Linked DNA regions of Rhizobium rhizoryzae. Each later gene encodes a partner of the first gene's protein in a complex. Links are inferred from orthologs where the notes say so. Each region holds a gene or a part of one and is shown in the gene's direction. Other genes may lie near its edges.

What was found. The genes of interacting proteins can lie anywhere in the genome.
Region 2: the proteins of G6N80_RS11140 (region 1) and dapF are in contact, whole or in part, in a solved structure (PDB 5YGU), measured with the Escherichia coli proteins. The link is inferred for Rhizobium rhizoryzae from one-to-one orthologs.

What each region holds. Positions count from the first base shown.
Region 1 is NZ_CP049250.1:1,025,579-1,030,852, forward strand. What follows is about bases 2,392-5,274. They hold G6N80_RS11140 (RNA pyrophosphohydrolase), read left to right. Parts: upstream 2,392-3,510; coding sequence 3,511-4,038; downstream 4,039-5,274. Other genes in these bases: G6N80_RS11135 (divergent polysaccharide deacetylase family protein), read left to right, coding at 2,392-3,498; G6N80_RS11145 (LysR family transcriptional regulator), read right to left, coding at 4,045-4,887; G6N80_RS11150 (quinone oxidoreductase family protein), read left to right, coding at 4,976-5,274. Also shown: G6N80_RS11125 (murein hydrolase activator EnvC family protein), read left to right, coding at 1-878; G6N80_RS11130 (S41 family peptidase), read left to right, coding at 868-2,247; more of G6N80_RS11135, read left to right, coding at 2,323-2,391. UniProt on the Escherichia coli protein: Master regulator of 5'-end-dependent mRNA decay.
Region 2 is NZ_CP049250.1:1,265,210-1,270,616, reverse strand. The notes cover bases 1-2,755. They hold dapF (diaminopimelate epimerase), read left to right. Parts: upstream 1-804; coding sequence 805-1,707; downstream 1,708-2,755. Other genes in these bases: mtaB (tRNA (N(6)-L-threonylcarbamoyladenosine(37)-C(2))-methylthiotransferase MtaB), read left to right, coding at 1,704-2,755. Outside these bases: more of mtaB, read left to right, coding at 2,756-2,978; signal recognition particle-docking protein FtsY, read left to right, coding at 2,995-4,545; G6N80_RS12185 (septation protein A), read left to right, coding at 4,603-5,250; G6N80_RS12180 (DUF2585 domain-containing protein), read left to right, coding at 5,247-5,407. UniProt on the Escherichia coli protein: Involved in the succinylase branch of the L-lysine biosynthesis and in the biosynthesis of the pentapeptide incorporated in the peptidoglycan moiety. Catalyzes the stereoinversion of LL-2,6-diaminopimelate (L,L-DAP) to meso-diaminopimelate (meso-DAP).

The sequences.
Region 1 (5,274 bases):
TTCTCGGCGCGGTCGTGCCGGGCATGCGGGTTCAAGCTGAAAAGCTTATGGCCGATTTGCAAGGCCTGGCCGATGTTCAACGCGATGTGGCGGATGAGCGTGGCAAGGCCAGTGCCGCCATTCAGGCCGGGCTCGAGGAAGATCGACGCATAGCGCTGCTGCTGGAGGAGAATGCCAAGCAGAATGCTGTCAAATCTGCCAGCCTTGCCGAGGAAAGACGTAAGGCCCAGGAACTTGCCGGAAAAGCGACCAATCTCGAGGGGCTTATTCAATCACTCGAGAGCGAAATTTCCTCGGTTCGCCTTGCCATGGAACGCGCAAAACGTGAGGAAGAACGGCAAAAGCAGCTGACGGCGGAAGAGCGCGAGAGGGCGCGTCAGCTGGCTGAAAACGGCGTGCCCGACAAAAACCGCATTGCCCCCGCATATCCCTTCGCCAGCCTCAAGGTGAAACTTGCCTATCCGGTTGAGGGTGATCTGCTTCGGTCGTTTGGTGACCCCGATGGTACGGGCCACCCAGCCCGCGGATTGACACTCGCCTCCAGCGCCGGTGCTGTGGTAACAGCCCCAGCCGATGGAACGGTGGTTTTCGCCGGAGCCTTCCGCAGTTATGGTCAGATGATTATCCTGAATGCGGGCGAGGGCTACCACCTCGTCATGACTGGAATGGACAAAGTGAACGTTCAACCGGGAATGTTCGTATTCTCTGGTGAGCCCATTGCCACAATGGGTGAGAAAAGAGTGGCAAGCGCAACCGCGTTGGCGCTGGAAACGGATCGACCGACGCTTTACATTGAATTCCGAAAGGACGGCAACCCGATCGATTCGAAGCCGTGGTGGGCCGTTAAAGAAACTGGAAGGGCACGAAATGATTCGTAGGGCTTCACTTGTCATCGTCGGGGCGCTGCTCGGCGCCACGGCCATGAGCGTCGTCTACTCTGCTGGCGTGCCTGCCCAGGCCGCAGGGTCTTCGACCTATCGTGAGCTATCTATTTTTGGCGATGTCTTCGAGCGTGTGCGTGCTCAGTATGTGACGCCGCCGGACGAGCAGAAGCTGGTGGAGAATGCGATCAACGGAATGTTGTCGTCGCTCGATCCGCATTCCAGCTACATGAACGCCAAGGATGCGGCTGATATGCGCGTCCAGACCAAGGGTGAATTCGGTGGCCTTGGTATCGAAGTCACGATGGAAAATGAACTCGTCAAGGTGATTACGCCGATTGACGATACGCCTGCCGCAAAGGCCGGTGTTCTGGCTGGTGACTTCATCTCCGAAATCGACGGAAAGCCTGTTCGCGGCCTGAAGCTGGAAGATGCTGTGCAGAAGATGCGCGGTCCGGTCAACACGCCGATCAAGCTGACGATCCTGCGCAAGGGCGCTGACAAGCCGATCGAACTGACTGTCGTTCGTGACATCATCGCCGTACAGGCTGTCAAGTCGCGCATCGAAGGTGGGAATGTCGGATATCTGCGTGTGATCTCCTTTACAGAGAAGACCTATGACGACCTCGAGAAGGCCATCAAGAAGATCAAGGCGCAGGTTCCTGCCGATCAGCTGAAGGGCTACGTGCTTGACCTTCGATTGAATCCCGGCGGTCTGCTCGATCAGGCCATCAACGTTTCCGATGCCTTCCTGGAACGCGGCGAAGTGGTTTCCACGCGCGGCCGCAATCCCGAGGAAACCCGCCGCTTCAATGCTGGTCCGGGCGACCTGACCGATGGCAAGCCGGTTATCGTGCTCGTCAATGGCGGTTCGGCCTCGGCCTCCGAAATCGTCGCCGGCGCTCTTCAGGATCTGAAGCGAGCAACGGTGGTCGGTACCCGGTCCTTCGGCAAGGGTTCTGTCCAGACGATTATTCCGATGGGTGAAGCCGGTGCCCTCCGTTTGACGACGGCGCTGTATTACACTCCTTCGGGCAAGTCGATCCAGGGTACGGGCATCCAGCCGGACATCAAGGTCGATCAGCCTCTGCCTGCGGAACTGCAGGGCAAGTTGCGCACCGAGGGTGAATCGAGCCTGCCGGGCCATATCCAGGGCCAGAATGAGACCGATGAGGGCTCAGGTTCCGCGGCTTACGTTCCGCCGGAAGCCAAGGATGACGTGCAGTTGACCTATGCGCTCGATCTTCTGCGCGGGAACAAGTCGGACCCATCCTTCCCGCCGCAGCAGCAGAAGGCTGCTCAGGCGAAGCCTGCGGATGCAAAACCCGCAGAAGCCAAGCCCGCACCGGCTCCGGCCAAGCCTTAATCGCATCAAGCCACCCTCCGGCACGCTGGAGGGTGGCTCTTTCTTCCAAGAATAGTGTCAAGGCGGAACGATCCGGTGGGGACAGATCTTCGCGCTCCTCTCGGGCAGAATAGAAAGAAGCCTGGTCGTTCCAGATCCGGCGGCCTGACAGCAATGTTTGCTGCTCTCGTGTTCGGAAGCGGCATGCTTGGTTTGTCGTTTTATGCCATGCGAGCGCAAAAGCTGGAGCAGGCTCCCGCCACGGAAGTAACCGTCGCGGTTCCCCCTGCCGAACCGGCCCCACCGACGCAGCGGCCTGATCAGAAACAGCTTCAGACAAACGGGCAAGCGGGCGCAAATATCGAACGTAGTCTCATGGATGACGGTTCGATCATCACCAAGATCACACCACGTTCGAGGCCGGGCGAGGGGCCGCTCATCATCAATGCCCAGCGTTTCGGTCAGGATCCTCGCATGGCAACCTTGCCGAATGAGGATTTGCTCGAGGTTAGTCCCTTCGGGAAATTGCCAATCAAGGGCCATGATGGTCTTCGTCCGATGGAGCAATATGCGCGGCCCTGGTCCGGTGCGCGCGGCACGCGGATTGCGATCGTGATCGGTGGGCTCGGGCTCAGCCAGACGGGCACACAGCGCGCCATTGAAGATCTGCCGGGTGAGGTAACCTTTGCATTCGCGGCTTCCGGCAATAGCCTTCAGCGCTGGATGCAGGAGGCGCGCCGCAAAGGACACGAGCTTCTGATACAAATTCCGATGGAACCCCTTGATTATCCGGCAAATGATCCCGGCCCGTTGACCCTCGTCACGGCGGACGGCACCAAAGCCAATCTGAGCCGGCTTCATGAAGCCATGGGCAAGATCACCAATTACACGGGGATCGTCAATTATCTCGGCGCCGGCTATCTCTCCAACCCGTCTGCCGTGGAACCGGTTTTGCGCGATACGGCAAAGAGAGGCCTTCTGTTTCTGGATGACGGATCTTCCGCCCGCACGGTTACGGAAAAGGTGGCCAAACCCTTGGACGCCCCCTATGCCTTTGCCGATATCACCATAGATGGACAGCTCGATCGCCAGGCCATCCTCCGAAAACTGGATGAACTGGAGCGCGTCGCGCAACGAAAGGGGACCGCCATCGGCATGGGCTCGGCTTTCGACGAGACGATCGATGCAGTTGCGGAATGGGCCAAAGAGGCGCAAGGGCGCGGTATCGAGATCGTGGGGGTTGCGTCCCTCGTGTCAGATAAGTCGGAATGAGAAGGAGCTATCATGAGCAAGAAGCCAGTGTCTGCGGACGAGCTTCCGTACCGCCCCTGCGTCGGTGTCATGGTGCTGAATCGCGAGGGACTCGTATGGGTGGGTCGCAGGCTTTCTGAAGACAATAGTGAGTCCGATGGTTCGCCACAGCTCTGGCAGATGCCGCAAGGCGGTATCGACAAGGGCGAAGACCATCTGGAAGCAGCCTACCGCGAATTGTTCGAAGAAACAGGCATTCGGTCTGTCTCTTTGCTGAGAGAGGCTCCCGACTGGATCTATTACGATCTTCCAAGCCATCTCATCGGTATTGGTCTGAAGGGGAAATATCGCGGGCAAAAGCAACGCTGGTTTGCGTTCCGCTTCGAAGGCGATGAGTCGGAGATCAATATCGAGCACCCGCCAGCGGGCCAGCATCAGGAATTCGACGCCTGGGCATGGAAGCCGATGGCCGACCTGCCTGAACTGATCGTCTCGTTCAAGAAAAAGGCCTATATAGAGGTTGTTGCTGCGTTCAGCGATTTGGCAGGCAGCAAAGGTTGATCATTCTCAACCGATGGACTGCCGCAAATGGTCAACAACCGCTCTGACAGGACCTGAATTTTTAAGATCGTTATGGATTACGAGCCACGCCTCACGCACCAGTGGCTTGGCATCAGGATCAACGCTGAAGAGGCCATGCTGCTCCGGGGCGAGGAAATCCGGTAGCATTGCGATACCGGCACCGGCCTTGGCGAGGGCGAACTGTACCATCACGTCGCTGGAGCGGAAAGTATAGGGTCGGCCATGGGCAATTTGCTCAAGAGCCTGCTGCTGAGGTGAATCTCGCACATCGCCATCAGATCCGATCAATGGCATATCGCGACTATTCATTTTGTCTATCAGGTGAATACTGGCATAGGGCCTGAAGATGACTTCCATCAGTTTCACCAATGCAAGATCTCCTTCGACCGGGCGAGACAGTCTCACGGCGATGTCAGCCTCACGACGATTGAGAGACGCCTGCCTGGTTTCCGCCAAAAGCCGCACTGTCAAAAGCGGATAGCGATTTGCAAGCGAGGCGAGGCAAGGAGCGATCACGCAAACGGAAAGCGCTGGCGGCGCTGATATGGTGACTTCCCCTGCAATTTCATCCCGCTTGCCACGCAGTATGCGCTGGATGCCATCTGCTTCATCCCGCATTCGCATTGCGAGTGTCGCTATGCGTTGTCCATCATTGGTGAGTTGGAGACGACGTCCTCGTCTGTCGACCAGTTTAAGACCGGTTTTCTTTTCCAGGGCTTCGATCCGGCGCGAGACTGTCGCATGTTCGGTGCCGAGTGCCTTTGCTGCACCCAGAAGGCTGCCCTCTGAACACAAAGCGGCGAAGTGACGAAGGTCATCCCAATTCATTGTGCACTTTCTCACAATTCATGTGTTGATTTCGCGAATTTTGCACAGTGCTCAGTGTGCGTATAGTGCCTGTCAAAGGAGAAGCGACATGTCCTATGCCATTCAGTTTGCTCAGACGGGTGAAGCCGATGTTCTGCAGAAAGTGAACGTGGAACTCGAAGATCCCGGGGCTGATCAAATCCGGATTCGACATTCTGCTATTGGTCTGAATTTCGTGGATGTCTATCATCGCCAGGGGATCTACCCTTTGCCTTTGCCTGCCGTACCAGGTGTAGAAGGAGCGGGGGTGGTAGAAGCGGTCGGTGAATATGTCACAAACGTCAAGGTTGGTGATCGGGTCGCCTATGCTGGGGTCGTTGGTGCCTATGCCGAGACGCGACTCCTGCC
Region 2 (5,407 bases), 240 kb from region 1 along the record:
AGTCATGGTAATTTATGAAAATAAAACAGAGGCTTGCCAAGGATGCAAGTGGACTCCCTCCCCCTTGTGGGGAGGGTTGGGGAGGGGATCTTCATCGCCCATCGACATGCCTTGATCCGATCCGACCCACCGACGTTCAAAAAAATCGTCGCCTTCTCCAATATTTTTTCGCCGCTCACTCCGCCACCCCCTCGCACTCATGTTTCAATTCCCTCGTTCCGCAACGGTTACACCAGCAGGCGTGCTGGCGATGCGGAGCCGGCGCGGGTGTGAAGGGCAAGACGCAAAACCTTCACCTCCGGGTTCGCGGAAAATGGTCTCCCTCTGGCGACACGGGGGAAATGGAAGGGCGTCGGATCTAACCCTCCATTTCATCTCCGAACTGGCGCGTCAGGCGTGCCTGTGTGGCACACATGGGGAATGGTGTCGGGAAGGTCTGTCGGGTCAAGTCCGCCGGATCACCGGGAGCCGATGGGGTATCAAACCCTTTCCGGCAGCCATTTCAGGCAGAGAGACCGAAGTCGCGGGCATAAACCGCTGAACGGGGCGCTGAGAGGTGTCACCTTCTACTACCATATCGAGGCAGCTTTCAGCGCCCCGACCGCATACCCCGTATCCCGACACGATACGGCCCGAACTGACCCTCACACCACGGGCACTCTGTGCCGCGTGGGCGCGAAGCCGTGTCCGCGTTCTGACGGCGCTGTTCTGGTGCCGATTTCCGGGGTGGACTGGAAATAAATGTCAATTTCCGCCATATAGGCGTCAATATGCAGGAAAGCCCGCAAGACCAAGGTGGCGTCGATGGCTGATACGGTAGAATTCGCGAAGATGAACGGGCTTGGCAACAAGATCCTGGTCGTCGATATGCGTGGCCGCAAAGATCGCGTTACCCCGGAAGCGGCCATTGCGCTGGCTGCCGATCAGGCCACGAACTTCGATCAGATCATGGCGATCCACGATCCGAAGCTTTCCGGAACGGATGCCTATATCGACATCGTCAATTGCGATGGCACGCGGGCGCAGGCCTGCGGCAATGGCACCCGTTGCGTGGTGCAGGCGCTTTCCGCTGAAACGGGTCGCAAGGCCTTCACCTTCCAGACGCTGGCGGGAATTCTGAATGCGCAGGAGCATCAGGACGGCACCATTTCCGTTGATATGGGCAAGCCGGTGTTCCAGTGGGACAAGATCCCCCTGTCGGAAGAATTCCACGATACCAGCCGAATTGAACTGCAGATCGGACCGATCGATAATCCCGTGCTGCATTCGCCTGCCGTCATGTCCATGGGCAATCCGCATGCCATCTTCTGGGTGGATCGCGACCCGATGACATTCGAACTGGAGCGTTTCGGTCCTCTGCTCGAGAATCATCCCATGTTCCCGGAAAAGGCCAATATCACGCTGGCACAGGTCATCTCGCCAACGGAAATGGTAACCCGCACTTGGGAGCGTGGCGCGGGCCTCACGCTTGCCTGCGGCTCCGCTGCCTGTTCCGCAGGTGTTTCCGGTGCGCGCACAGGCCGAACTGAACGCAAGGTGGATATCATTGTTGCCTCCAGCCCAAATCGCGGCAAACTTTCCATTGAGTGGCGGGCCGACGATCACGTCATCATGACGGGACCGGCCGAGTGGGAATGGTCGGGCAATCTCGATCCGGTTTCTGGCAGTTTCACACGGGATCCAGAGCCTGAGGTGCAGGCGCAGTGAGCGGTGTCGAAGTCATCACCTTCGGCTGCCGTCTGAACACTTACGAATCCGAGGTCATGCGGGCAGAGGCGGAGAAGGCGGGGCTGAACAATGCCGTGCTCGTCAACACCTGCGCTGTCACCGGGGAGGCCGTGCGTCAGGCGCGCCAAGCCATTCGTCGTGCCCGGCGGGAAAACCCGCATGCCCGCATCATCGTCACCGGTTGCGCGGCGCAAACGGAAGCCGCCACCTTCGGCGAAATGCCGGAAGTGGATGCCGTTCTCGGCAATGAGGAAAAGCTGAAAAGCGCCTCCTACCGCGCCTTGCCGGATTTCGGCGTGTCAGCCGAAGAGAAGCTGCGCGTCAACGATATCATGAGCGTGAAGGCCACCGCCCCGCAGATGGTGAAGCACATAGACGGGCATGTGCGCGCCTTCATTCAGGTGCAGAACGGCTGCGATCATCGCTGCACCTTCTGCATCATTCCTTATGGCCGCGGCAATTCCCGCTCAGTGCCCATGGGGGCCGTCGTCGATCAGGCGCGCAAACTGGTGGCGGAAGGCTATCAGGAAGTGGTGCTGACCGGCGTGGATGCCACCAGTTACGGTGCCGATCTGCCGGGAACCCCGACGCTTGGGCTTTTGGCGAAGACGTTGTTGAAGCAGGTGCCGGAGATCTTGCGGCTGCGGCTTTCATCCATCGATAGCATCGAGGCAGACAGCCATCTGTTTGACCTTCTGGCCGATGAGCCGCGCTTCATGCCGCATCTGCACCTCTCGCTCCAGCATGGCGATGACATGATCCTGAAGCGGATGAAGCGGCGGCATTCCAGCGCCGATGCATTGGCTTTCATCAATCAGGTGCGCAGCCTTCGCCCGGATGTAAGTTTCGGTGCCGATATGATTGCGGGCTTCCCGACCGAGACGGACGAGATGTTCGAGAATGCGGTTCGTCATGCGCAAGACTGTGGGCTTTCCTTCCTGCATGTCTTCCCCTACAGCCCGCGACCCGGCACACCGGCGGCGCGCATGCCGCAACTGGATCGGGCGCTGGTGAAAGAACGCGCGGCACGAATGCGGGCCGTTGGCGATAAGCTTCTCCTCTCCCATCTCGACAAGATGGTCGGGACGCGCCACATGATCCTTGTGGAGCAGAGCGGATTTGCCCATACGGAAAACTTCTCACTGGTTGCAGCTCCCGGTTTGAAGCCGCGCGATATGGTGCCGGTGATGATGACCGGTCATAACGGCAAACATCTGACAATGCAGGTCGACGCTGCCGCTGCGGCGTGACGGAACGGAACATTTTATGGCGCTGGGGTTCATCAAGAAGGTCTTCTCGTTCGGCAAGGACAAGCCTGCGGAGGAGAGCAAGGCATCGGAAGCTCTGACGGCTGACGATAAGGCGTCCATAGAGGCGGAGCTTGAGCCGCATTCGCGCGAAGAGGACCTCCCGGTTTCGCCGGTCGATCCTGTCGCAACGATCGAGATGGAAACCGCAGGCGGCCCCGCTGATGACGCGGCAGAGGTTGATGAGCCGGTGTTGCTGGCCCCTGCCGAACTTCCGGGTGAACTGGGCCTTGTCCCGCTTTCGCTGCTAGAGGCTGAGGCTGAAAGCTCTGATGGCGATCAAAGCCCACTCCCCTCTGTCCTGCCGGACATCTCCCCCTCAAGGGGGGAGATCGACTCGCCGCGAAATGACCATCCTCTCGTTGATGTTGCGGATGCTGAACCGCGCTTACAAGTAGGTGGTTCTTCCCCTAAGCAGGATGTAGGACAATACAGAAGCCCGGAATCGATCTCCCCCCTTGAGGGGGAGATGTCCGGCAGGACAGAGGGGCGTAACGACACGGTTACCCCAACGCTGTCCGAACCCGTCCTTCCCAAAGGCTTCGCCACTCGCAAGGAAGCCGCCCCGGTCGAAGCTGCGCCAGAGGTCAAACTCTCCTGGTTCCAACGGTTGCGCGAGGGGCTTTCGCGCACATCCGCGCAACTGACCGGCCAGATCGCGGCTCTCTTCACCAAGCGCAAGCTGGACGAGGCGACGCTGGAGGAGCTGGAAGACCTGCTCATTCAGGCGGATCTTGGCGTGGAAACGGCGATGCGCATCACCGATACGCTGTCGTCCGAACGCTATGGCAAGGATGTGACGGGTGACGACGTGTCGCGCATCATGGCGAGCGAAATCACCAAGGTTCTGAAGCCGGTGGCCAAGCCGCTGGAGCTGGATCTTTCCCACAAGCCGCATGTCATCCTCGTCGTCGGCGTCAATGGCACCGGCAAGACCACCACCATTGGCAAGCTGGCGGCCAAGTTGTCCGGCTCGGGCCTCAAGGTTATGCTGGCGGCGGGCGATACCTTCCGTGCCGCTGCCATCGAGCAGTTGAAGATCTGGGCGGATCGTACGGGCTCGGAATTCATCGGCACCAAGCTTGGCGCGGATGCGGCCGGCCTTGCCTATGATGCCTTCGAACAGGCCAAGGCGAAGAAGTGCGACGTTCTGATTATCGATACCGCCGGCCGTCTGCAGAACAAGGCGGAGTTGATGGCTGAGCTGGAAAAGATCGTCCGCGTTCTGAGCAAGCTGGACCCGGATGCGCCGCATACCGTCCTCCAGACCCTTGACGCAACGACCGGCCAGAACGCAATGAACCAGGTGGAAATTTTCCGCAACGTGGCTGGCGTCAGCGGTCTCATCATGACCAAGCTGGACGGAACCGCACGCGGCGGCATTCTGGTGGCCATTGCCGCCAAGCACAAGCTTCCGGTCTATTTCATCGGTGTTGGCGAGGGGATCGACGATCTTGAACCCTTCGAGGCGGAAGATTTTGCGCAGGCAATTGCGGGTGTGTCGCATTGATGCCACAGAAAACCGCTTTGCACCTATTCTTTCAACACCTTCATAAAGACGCGCCCAATGCCAAGCCTTGAAAGCGATACGACGCCGACGCGTCAGGAAAAGGAAAATCCGGGCCTGAAAATGGCGCTGGAACTCGGGCCTTTGCTTGTGTTCTTTTTTGCCAACTTGCGGGGCGAATGGCTGGTCTCCAAGTTTCCAGCGCTCTCAGCGCTAGGCGGACCGCTGCTGGTGGCGACGGGCCTTTTCATGGCGGCAACGGTTATTTCGCTGATCGTCTCCAAGATCGTTTTCAAGCATTTGCCGGTCATGCCCTTCGTCTCCGGTATCGTGGTCATGATCTTTGGCGGCCTCTCCATCTGGTTGCAGGACGAGACCTTCATCAAGATGAAGCCGACCATCGTCAACACGCTGTTCGGCGTTACGCTGCTGATTGGCCTGTTGTTCGGCAAATCGCTGCTGGGCTATGTCTTCAACGCAGCCTTTCAGCTGACGGATGAAGGATGGCGCAAGCTGACTCTCCGTTGGGGCATTTTCTTCCTGTTTCTTGCCGTGCTGAACGAAGTGGTCTGGCGCAATTTTTCCGACGCCGTCTGGGTCAACTTCAAGGTTTGGGGCACGATGCCGATCACCATTGCCTTCACGCTGGCGCAGATGCCGCTCATCATGAAACATTCGCTTGAGCCGAAGTCCGAGGATGGAAAGTGAGCACGGCGGACGCCTATCCCGCCCGCAACGGCAGCAGCGGCCATTACTGGTTTGCGGTCGCGCTCATCATTCTGCTGGCACAGATCATCGCCGAGCATTTCATGGGGCGGGTGTGGATCTGCACCTGCGGCACTGTGAAGTTGTTTGAGCCGGGCGT